Regions from separate parts of the Streptomyces sp. NPDC020490 genome, predicted to be linked through region 2. Evidence: predicted binding sites of a transcription regulator. Region 2 holds the regulator's gene; each other region holds the start of a gene.
What was found. The regulator HspR, encoded in region 2, represses chaperone genes until heat shock. The targets are predictions, from matches to a motif close to TTGAGNNNNNNNNNCTCAA.

Region 1 (3,271 bases), on a different contig from region 2:
GACCAGCTTGGCCGGGGCGGACGGCTCGGCGTGGGCGGACGGCTCGGCGGGCGCGGGGGACGCGAGGGGCTCGGGAGACGAGGGGGATGCTCCCGCGTGAGCGGACGCGGGCGTCGGGGAGGACGTCTCGTCGAGCGGTGCGTCGTGGCTGAGGGCCATGGCGACTCTCCATGGGGGACGGGGGCGGCTTCTTCGCCGCACCGGCGCGACCAGGGAAGCAGCAAAACCGAGTAGGTAGTAGGTTTTCTTCGCGTGGCTTGAATCACGCTGCACATGGCTTGAAAAATGACGCTCGCTTACTCGTGTAACCGGTGGTCGCGCGCGTGTGCCGCGGGCCACGTCCCGCCCGCCGCCGGCGCGGCTATCGTGGCGGGCATGGTCCAGAAGGAGAACGGCGGCACCCGCACAGGCGCAGGCAGGGGCACCTACGCCGTGGGCGACGAGCGCCGGCTGCGCATCCTCGACGCCGCCGTCGAGCACTTCGCCCAGTGGGGCTTCCACGCCTCCTCCCTGGCCCGCATCGCCAAGGACGTCGGGATCACCCAGGGCGGCCTGCTGCACCACTTCCGCAGCAAGGAGGACCTCCTGGTGCAGGTCCTCGCCCGCACCGACCGGGCCGACGAGGAGAAGTTCTTCTCCCGCGAGTTCGCCTCTGCCGCCGAGTGCTTCACCACCGTCCTGCGGCTCGCCCACTACAACAGCACGCGGTTCGGCCGCACCCGGATGTTCAACGTCCTCGCCGCCGAGGCGGGCGACCCCGGTCACCCCGCGCACGCCTACTTCGTCCAGCGCTACGCCAGACTCGTCGAACACCTCTCCGGCACGCTGCGCCAGGCCGTCGCGAGCGGCGAACTGCGGCCCGACAGCGACCCGGTGGGGATGGCGCACGAACTGGCCGCCGTCATGGACGGGCTGCAGTTGCAGTGGGTGCTCGACCCCAGGGGCTTCGACATGGTCGGACGGCTGCGTGCCTACCTCGACCGGACGCTGAAGGCGCTCACCGTCGCGGGGACGGGACTGCCCGCGGAGGCGTGAACGGCCCGTGTGGGTTCGGGCCGTTGCCACGCGCGTGACGCGCGGTCACTGGCGCCGGGAGCTGCACCTCGTCGGAGCCTCGGCCGCGAGCACCCGCCCGCTCCGGCGGCCCCCGTCCGGGTCCCGCCTGGGCGGCTTCCGGCCACCGGACTCGCCGTCAGCCCGCCTGCGGTGGCGCCGGCCGGTCGCCGCCCCTCGATGTCACCCGTTCGCGCGGGCTGCGGGCCGCCGCCTGCCCGCCGGGCTCGTCGGTCGCCCGCCCTGCGGGGCTTGTCGGTGACCGTCGCCCTGCCGTGCCGACTGGCCGTCGCCCTGCCGGGCCGCCGCTCGTCCTGCGGGGCTTGCCGCCACCTGGGTTCGTCGGCGAGCCCCTTGTCTGCGGGCTCGCCTGCCGCCCGCCGTCCGCGGGCTCGCCTGCCGCCCGCAGCCCTGCCGGGCTCGTCGGCCGGGTGCCGGCGGTCTGCGGTGCCGTCTCTCGACGCCACCGCGTCGCCCAGCGGCCGCCGACAACCGCCGCGGTCGCCCCTCGGCGTTCGTCCGGTGTCGGGTGGCGCAGGTCAGCGGCACTGGCGGGCCCCCCGCCAGGCCCCCCGCCCGGCGCCCGCCAGGCCCCCCGCCCGGCACCCGTCAAGCTCGCGCCCGGCGGACGGTCGTCGGTCCTCGTCGTGGCGTACGCCGGCCGCCGGCTGAGGTGATCGCTCACGGCGAACACCCCCAGGGGAACAACGGCATGCCGCCGAGCATTGAGTCGGCATAGCTCAACTTGACTGCCGAAGGGGAGATCATGGCTGCTGAGTCCGAGGCGTTCACACCGCTCGCCCTGCCTGTGCTGCCGCTCGACGACGAGGTCGTGCTGCCCGGCATGGTGGTTCCGCTGGACCTGAGCGACGCCGACGTGCGCGCCGCGGTGGAGGCCGCCCAGGCCGCCGCCCGCTCCGAGCCGGGGAAGCCCAGGGTCCTCCTGGTGCCCCGCGTCGACGGGACCTACGCGGGCACCGGTGTGCTCGGCACCGTCGAGCAGGTCGGCCGGCTGGCCGACGGTGACCCGGGCGCGCTGGTCCGCGGCCGCGGCCGCGTGCGGATCGGCGCGGGCACCACCGGCCCGGGCGCGGCGCTGTGGGTCGAGGGCACGCGGATCGACGAGAAGGCGCCCGACCCCCTGCCGGGTCACGCGGCCGAACTGGTCAAGGAGTACAAGGCGCTCGCCACCGCCTGGCTGCGCAAGCGCGGCGCCTGGCAGGTCGTCGACCGGGTCCAGGCCATCGACGACGTCTCCGCGCTCGCCGACAACTCCGGCTACTCGCCCTTCCTCACCACCGAGCAGAAGATCCAGCTCCTGGAGACCACCGACCCGGTCGCCCGCCTGAAGCTGGCCACCCAGCAGCTGCGCGACCACCTCGCCGAGCAGGATGTCGCCGAGACCATCGCCAAGGACGTCCAGGAAGGCGTCGACAAGCAGCAGCGCGAGTTCCTGCTGCGCCGTCAGCTGGAGGCCGTCCGCAAGGAGCTGCGCGAGCTCAACGGCGAGAAGGAGGGCGAGGAGTCCGACGACTACCGGGCCCGCGTGGAGGCCGCCGACCTGCCGGAGAAGGTCCGCGAGGCCGCCCTGAAGGAGGTCGACAAGCTGGAGCGGTCCTCCGACCAGTCGCCCGAGGGCTCCTGGATCCGCACCTGGCTCGACACCGTCCTCGAACTGCCCTGGAACGAGCGCACCGAGGACGCCTACGACATCCAGGGCGCCAAGGCGGTCCTGGACGCCGAGCACGCCGGTCTGGAAGACGTGAAGGAGCGGATCACCGAGTACCTCGCGGTCCGCAAGCGCCGCGCCGACCGGGGCCTGGGCGTCGTCGGCGGCCGGCGCGGCGGCGCCGTGCTCGCCCTGGTCGGCCCGCCCGGCGTCGGCAAGACCTCGCTCGGCGAGTCCGTGGCGCACGCCATGGGCCGCAAGTTCGTCCGCGTCGCCCTCGGCGGCGTCCGCGACGAGGCGGAGATCCGCGGCCACCGGCGCACCTACGTCGGCGCGCTGCCCGGCCGCATCGTCCGCGCGGTCAAGGAGGCCGGTTCGATGAACCCGGTCGTCCTGCTGGACGAGATCGACAAGGTCGGCTCCGACTTCCGCGGCGACCCCGCGGCGGCCCTCCTCGAAGTCCTGGACCCGGCGCAGAACCACACCTTCCGCGACCACTACCTGGAGGTCGAACTCGACCTGTCCGACGTCGTCTTCCTCGCCACCGCC
Region 2 (3,271 bases):
GCCCAGGCCTCGCAGGCCACCGCGGGCGGCGCCGAGGCCCCGAGGGCCGACGACGATGTCGTGGACGCCGAGATCGTCGACGACGAGCGCAAGGACGGTGCCGCGTGACGGAGGAGACCCCGGGCTTCGAGGAGAAGCCCGACGTCCCCTCCGGCGCGACCCCCGACGACGCCGAGCCGAAGGCCGCCGCCCCCAAGGAGGAGGCGGCCCCGGCCGGGGACGCAGAGAAGATCACCGGTCTGACGGCCCAGCTGGACCAGGTGCGCAAGGCGCTCGAAGAGCGCACGGCGGACCTCCAGCGGCTCCAGGCCGAGTTCCAGAACTACCGCCGCCGTGTCGAACGCGACCGGGTCACGGTCAAGGAGATCGCCGTGGCGAACCTCCTGACCGAGCTCCTGCCCGTGCTCGACGACATCGGCCGCGCGCGGGAGCACGGCGAACTCGTCGGCGGCTTCAAGTCCGTCGCGGAGTCGCTGGAGACCGTCGCGGCGAAGATGGGGCTCCAGCAGTTCGGCAAGGAGGGCGAGTCCTTCGACCCGACGATCCACGAGGCGCTGATGCACAGCTACGCGCCGGACGTCACCGAGACGACGTGCGTGGCGATCCTGCAGCCCGGGTACCGCATCGGCGAGCGCACCATCCGCCCCGCGCGGGTGGCCGTGGCCGAGCCGCAGCCGGGTGCGCAGACCGTGAAGGCCGAGGAGACGACGGAGGCGGCCGACGACAAGGAGAGCGGTGGCCCGGACGAGGGCTGAGCTTGAACCGACCGGGAAGGAGGGACGTCGAGGATGAGCACCAAGGACTTCATCGAGAAGGACTACTACAAGGTCCTCGGCGTCCCCAAGGACGCCACCGAGGCCGAGATCAAGAAGGCGTACCGGAAGCTCGCCCGTGAGTTCCACCCGGACGCCAACAAGGGCAACGCCAAGGCGGAGGAGCGCTTCAAGGAGATCTCCGAGGCGAACGACGTCCTCGGCGACCCCAAGAAGCGCAAGGAGTACGACGAGGCCCGCGCCCTCTTCGGCAACGGCGGGTTCCGCCCGGGGCCGGGCGCGGGCGGCGGCTCCTTCAACTTCGACCTGGGCGACCTCTTCGGAGGCGGCGCCCAGGGCGGCCAGGCCGGCGGCTTCGGCGGCGGTATCGGCGACGTGTTCGGGGGCCTGTTCAACCGTGGCAGCTCCGGCACCACGCGCGTGCAGCCCCGGCGCGGCCAGGACATCGACACCGAGGTCACCCTCAGCTTCACCGAGGCGATCGAGGGGGCGACCGTCCCGCTGCGGATGTCCTCGCAGGCTCCCTGCCGGGCCTGTTCGGGCACCGGCGACAAGAACGGCAACCCGCGGGTCTGCCCGACCTGCGTGGGCACCGGCCAGGTCGCCCGGGGCTCCGGCGGCGGCTTCTCACTCACCGACCCCTGCCCGGACTGCAAGGGCCGCGGCCTGATCGCGGAGCACCCCTGCGAGGTCTGCAACGGCTCGGGCCGGGCGAAGTCCTCCCGGACCATGCAGGTGCGCATCCCCGCCGGGGTGTCCGACGGGCAGCGCATCCGGCTGCGCGGCAAGGGCGCGCCGGGCGAGCGCGGCGGCCCGGCCGGCGACCTGTACGTCACCGTGCACGTCGGCGCCCACCCGGTGTTCGGCCGCAAGGACGACAACCTGACGGTGACCGTGCCGGTGACGTTCGCGGAGGCGGCGCTCGGCGGCGAGATCAGGGTGCCCACCCTGGGCGGACCGCCGGTCACCCTCAAGCTGCCGCCGGGCACGCCCAACGGGCGCACCATGCGGGCCCGCGGCAAGGGCTCGGTCCGCAAGGACGGCACCCGCGGCGACCTCCTGGTCACCGTCGAGGTGAGTGTCCCCAAGGACGTGACGGGGAAGGCTCGTGACGCGCTCGAGGCGTATCGCGAGGCGACCGCGGGTGAGGATCCGCGGGCGGAGCTGTTCCAGGCCGCGAAGGGAGCATGACGAGATGGACGGCCGTCGACGCAATCCGTATGAACTGACCGAGGAGACCCCGGTCTACGTCATCTCGGTGGCCGCACAGCTGTCCGGTCTGCACCCGCAGACGCTGCGTCAGTACGACCGTCTGGGTCTGGTGTCCCCCGACCGCACGGCGGGCCGGGGACGCCGCTACTCGGCCCGTGACATCGAACTGCTCCGCCAGGTGCAGCAGCTCTCGCAGGACGAGGGCATCAACCTGGCCGGCATCAAGCGGATCATCGAACTGGAGAACCAGGTCGCCGCCCTGCAGTCCCGCGTCGCGGAACTGCAGGCGGCCCTCGACGGCGCGGCCGCCGCGATGCAGCAGCGCGAGGCCGCGGTGCACGCCTCCTACCGGCGCGACCTGGTTCCCTACCAGGAGGTCCAGCAGACCAGCGCGCTGGTGGTGTGGCGGCCCAAGCGGCAGCAGTCCCGGAGCGACGGGGACTGACCCGCAGGCGCGTGACGGAAGGGGCCCGGATCTCCGGGCCCCTTCCGCGCGTTCAGGGCGCGGTCACCGCCCAGTCGCCCGCGGGCGCCGTCTCGGTGCCGTCGGCCTTCACCCCGGTCACCCAGTAGTAGGACGTGGTGCCGCGTCCGGCCCCGGTGTCGAAGTACTCGAAGGCGCCGGCCCCGCGGTCGGCGATCTTCTCGTACGCGGACGTGGCGGGGTTCCACCGGTAGATCCGGAAGCCCTGGGCCTTCTCGCCGGACGTCTCCTCGCCCGCGCCCAGCCCGGACCACGTCAGCCGGTTGCCCTCGTCGCCCTCCGCCGGGGTCGCCTCCAGCGTCAGCGGCGAGCCCGCCGGGGTGGCCACGCTCGGCGTCATGTCGAGTTCCGTCGCGGTCACGGCCTCGGTGGGGCCGTTCCACTCGATGGCGGAGTTGCCGTCGTCGTCCACGGCGTCGACGAAGAAGCAGGCCTCGTCGCCGTCCGGGAGCGTGGCGTAGTCGAAGGAGGTGTCGTCGGGGGAGATGTAGCGCGAGACGTCGGCATAGCAGACCTGATCGCCCTCGTCGTCGTACAGCTCGCCCCGGTAGAGCCGGTAGTGCTGCAGATCGGTGGCCGGGCTCTTGTCCCACTTCAGGTGGAAGCCGTACCCGGTCGGGGTGGCGGTCAGTCCGGTGACCAGCGGCGGCGGGTCGTTGTCCCAGATCCAGCCGCGCTGGGGTGCGGACCGCGCGGACTCGTTGCCGGCCGCGTCGACGGCCGACACGCGGTAGTGGTACGCGGTGCTCTCGGCGGCCGAGGTGTCCAGGTAGGAGAGTCCGCCGGTGCTGCCGAGCGCGGT
Region 3 (3,271 bases), on a different contig from region 2:
GAGAGGAAGCCATCAAGTGAGGACGAAGCCGACCATGAATAAGAGAATGCTTCGCTCAGTGCTTGCCACTGCCTTCGTAGTCGCGCTGGCCAGCGGTGCGGCCGGTCCTCTTGACGTCGGCTGGTCGAGCCCCGCCGGCGCGAAGACCGCCGCGCTGGATGTCGGTTGGGACATCTCGGCCGCCGGCCCGGGGGACGTCGGCTGGGTGGTCACCGGCGGTGACGGCGCCCAGGACGTCGGCTGGTCGACCCCGGCGGGCGCGGACGCATGACCACGCCACCCGACGACCGGTCCTTCCGGCGCGAAATGGCCACCGCCTATCGCTCGGGGTGGCACTTCATCGACCTGGTCACCGCGATTCCGCATCCTGGTGACTCGCTGATGGTGACCGTCTTCGGGGAGCCGGTCGTCGTCACGCGGGACGAGGACGAGGACGTGAGGGCGTACCTGTGTCTGCGGCGGCCTCGGGGGGCGCCGCAGCCCGTACGGTGTGCCATCCGGTACGGAATGATCTTTGTGAACCTCGACCGACGAGACCATCGGCTGGTGGAACCGGATACCCCCAATCCACGGACCATCTCAGCCACCCCCCGCAGTGCCTGACGCGATTCCCCCGTCGTAACAGATCGCTCAGGTGCTTCCCCCCGCAGCGGCGTCACCGTGACCTGAACACGGTGACGCCGCTGCAGTTTTCGGCACTTCTCCCGGTACCGCCGGGTTTGGAAGAGGCCGACTTGTGGCCGAAAACAGTCAGTCGCGGCCCGCGTTCCCCATCGCCCGCGTCAGCTCGATCTCGATGACCACGCGCGCCGGATTCGGCCTCGGCGCCCGCTCGTAGCGCTCGGCGAAACGCCGCTCCGCCTCCGCGACCCGCTCCGGCTCGGTCCGTACGAAGGCCCGGCCCTCCAGCGTCGCCCAGCGCCGCCCGTCCACCTGGCACACGGCCACCCGTGCCCCCTCCGGGCCGGCCGCCAGTACGTTGCGCACCTTCGCGCTCGTCCTGCTCGTGATCACCCGGGCCAGCCGTGCCCCGGGGTCGTAGGTCACGCAGACCGGCACCACGTGCGGGCTGCCGTCGGGGCGGGGCGTCGTCAGCGTGCACAGGTGCCGCTCGCGCCAGAAGCTGAGGTACGACGCGTCGGGAGCGCCCGGATCCTGCGGGTACGAGGTCATGGCCGGAACTTAACCGCTCGGGTCTCCCGGACACCCCCTTGAGTGGAATAGACTCAACTTTGTAGACGTTGACCGAGTCAGCACTGGGAGACGTGGCGACAGCTGACGCCAGGAGGAGAAAGCGAACGTGGACGCCGAGCTGACCAACCGGAGCCGGGACGCCATCAACGCGGCCGGCAACCGGGCCGTGACGGAGGGGCACCCCGACCTCACCCCCGCCCATCTGCTGCTGGCTCTGCTCCAGGGGCAGGAGAACGAGAACATCACCGACCTGCTGGCGGCTGTCGAGGCCGACCAGGCGGCGGTGCGCGCCGGCGCGGAGAAGATCCTCGCCGGGCTGCCCAGCGTGACGGGGTCCACCGTCGCCCCGCCGCAGCCCAACCGGGAACTGCTCGCCGTGATCGCGGACGCGTCCGAGCGGGCCGGGGAGCTCGGGGACGAGTACCTGTCCACCGAGCACCTGCTCATCGGCATCGCCGCGAAGGGCGGCGCGGCCGGGGACGTGCTCACCGGCCGGGGTGCCAGTGCGAAGAAGCTGTCGGACGCCTTCAAGAAGGCGAGGGGAGGACGCAGGGTGACCACCGCAGACCCGGAGGGCCAGTACAAGGCCCTGGAGAAGTTCGGCACCGACTTCACCGCCGCGGCGCGGGAGGGGAAGCTCGACCCGGTGATCGGCCGGGACCAGGAGATCCGCCGCGTGGTGCAGGTGCTGTCGCGCCGCACGAAGAACAACCCGGTCCTCATCGGCGAGCCCGGCGTCGGCAAGACCGCCGTCGTCGAGGGGCTCGCCCAGCGGATCGTCAAGGGCGACGTGCCCGAGTCCCTGAAGGACAAGCGGCTCGTCGCGCTGGACCTGGGCGCGATGGTCGCCGGGGCCAAGTACCGCGGTGAGTTCGAGGAGCGCCTGAAGGCCGTCCTGGCCGAGATCAAGGACTCCGACGGGCAGATCATCACCTTCATCGACGAGCTGCACACCGTCGTCGGCGCGGGAGCCGGCGGCGACTCCGCGATGGACGCCGGCAACATGCTCAAGCCGATGCTGGCGCGCGGCGAGCTGCGCATGGTCGGCGCCACCACCCTCGACGAGTACCGCGAGCGCATCGAGAAGGACCCGGCGCTGGAGCGCCGCTTCCAGCAGGTGCTGGTCGCCGAGCCGACCGTCGAGGACACCATCGCGATCCTGCGCGGGCTCAAGGGCCGCTACGAGGCCCACCACAAGGTGCAGATCGCGGACAGCGCGCTGGTCGCCGCCGCCACCCTCTCCGACCGGTACATCACCTCCCGCTTCCTGCCCGACAAGGCCATCGACCTCGTCGACGAGGCGGCCTCCCGGCTGCGCATGGAGATCGACTCCTCGCCCGTCGAGATCGACGAACTCCAGCGCGCCGTCGACCGGTTGCGCATGGAGGAGCTGGCCATCGGCAAGGAGACCGACCCGGCCTCCCGCGAACGCCTGGAGAAGCTGCGCCGCGACCTCGCCGACAAGGAGGAGGAACTGCGCGGCCTGACCGCCCGCTGGGAGAAGGAGAAGCAGTCCCTCAACCGCGTCGGCGAGCTGAAGGAGCGGCTCGACGACCTGCGCGGCCAGGCCGAACGCGCCCAGCGCGACGGCGACTTCGACACCGCCTCCAAGCTGCTGTACGGCGAGATCCCGACCCTGGAACGGGACTTGCAGGCCGCCTCCCAGGCCGAGGAGGAGGCCGCCAAGGACACCATGGTCAAGGAGGAGGTCGGCTCCGACGACATCGCGGACGTCGTCGCCGCCTGGACCGGCATCCCCGCCGGCCGTCTGCTGGAGGGCGAGACGCAGAAGCTGCTGCGCATGGAGGAGGAGCTGGGCAAGCGCCTGATCGGCCAGGAGGAGGCCGTGCGCGCGGTGTCCGACGCGGTGCGGCGCTCCCGGGCCGGCATCGCCGACCCCGACCGCCCGACCGGCTCGTTCCTCTTCCTGGGCCCCACCGGCGTCGGCAAGACCGAACTCGCCAAGGCGCTCGCCGACTTCCTCTTCGACGACGAGCGGGCCATGGTCCGCATCGACATGTCGGAGTACGGCGAGAAGCACAGCGTGGCCCGGCTGGTCGGCGCCCCGCCCGGGTAC

Region 1: lon (endopeptidase La) is a predicted target of HspR. The motif match lies at 1,779-1,797, and genes of this name have one in related genera.
Region 3: clpB (ATP-dependent chaperone ClpB) is a predicted target of HspR. The motif match lies at 1,212-1,230, and genes of this name have one in related genera.

The regions. Positions count from the first base shown of each region.
Region 1 is NZ_JBIRUY010000057.1:13,155-16,425, reverse strand. Features, by position in the region: gene ACH4ZX_RS37895 (MFS transporter) at 1-159, opposite strand, end outside; gene ACH4ZX_RS37890 (TetR/AcrR family transcriptional regulator) at 376-1,035, shown strand; gene lon (endopeptidase La) at 1,820-3,271, shown strand, end outside.
Region 2 is NZ_JBIRUY010000031.1:115,022-118,292, forward strand. Features, by position in the region: gene dnaK (molecular chaperone DnaK) at 1-108, shown strand, start outside; gene grpE (nucleotide exchange factor GrpE) at 105-755, shown strand; gene dnaJ (molecular chaperone DnaJ) at 789-1,964, shown strand; gene ACH4ZX_RS28765 (heat shock protein transcriptional repressor HspR) at 1,969-2,430, shown strand; gene ACH4ZX_RS28770 (fibronectin type III domain-containing protein) at 2,483-3,271, opposite strand, start outside.
Region 3 is NZ_JBIRUY010000018.1:155,255-158,525, reverse strand. Features, by position in the region: gene ACH4ZX_RS20515 (hypothetical protein) at 59-271, shown strand; gene ACH4ZX_RS20510 (hypothetical protein) at 268-603, shown strand; gene ACH4ZX_RS20505 (pyridoxamine 5'-phosphate oxidase family protein) at 751-1,173, opposite strand; gene clpB (ATP-dependent chaperone ClpB) at 1,301-3,271, shown strand, end outside.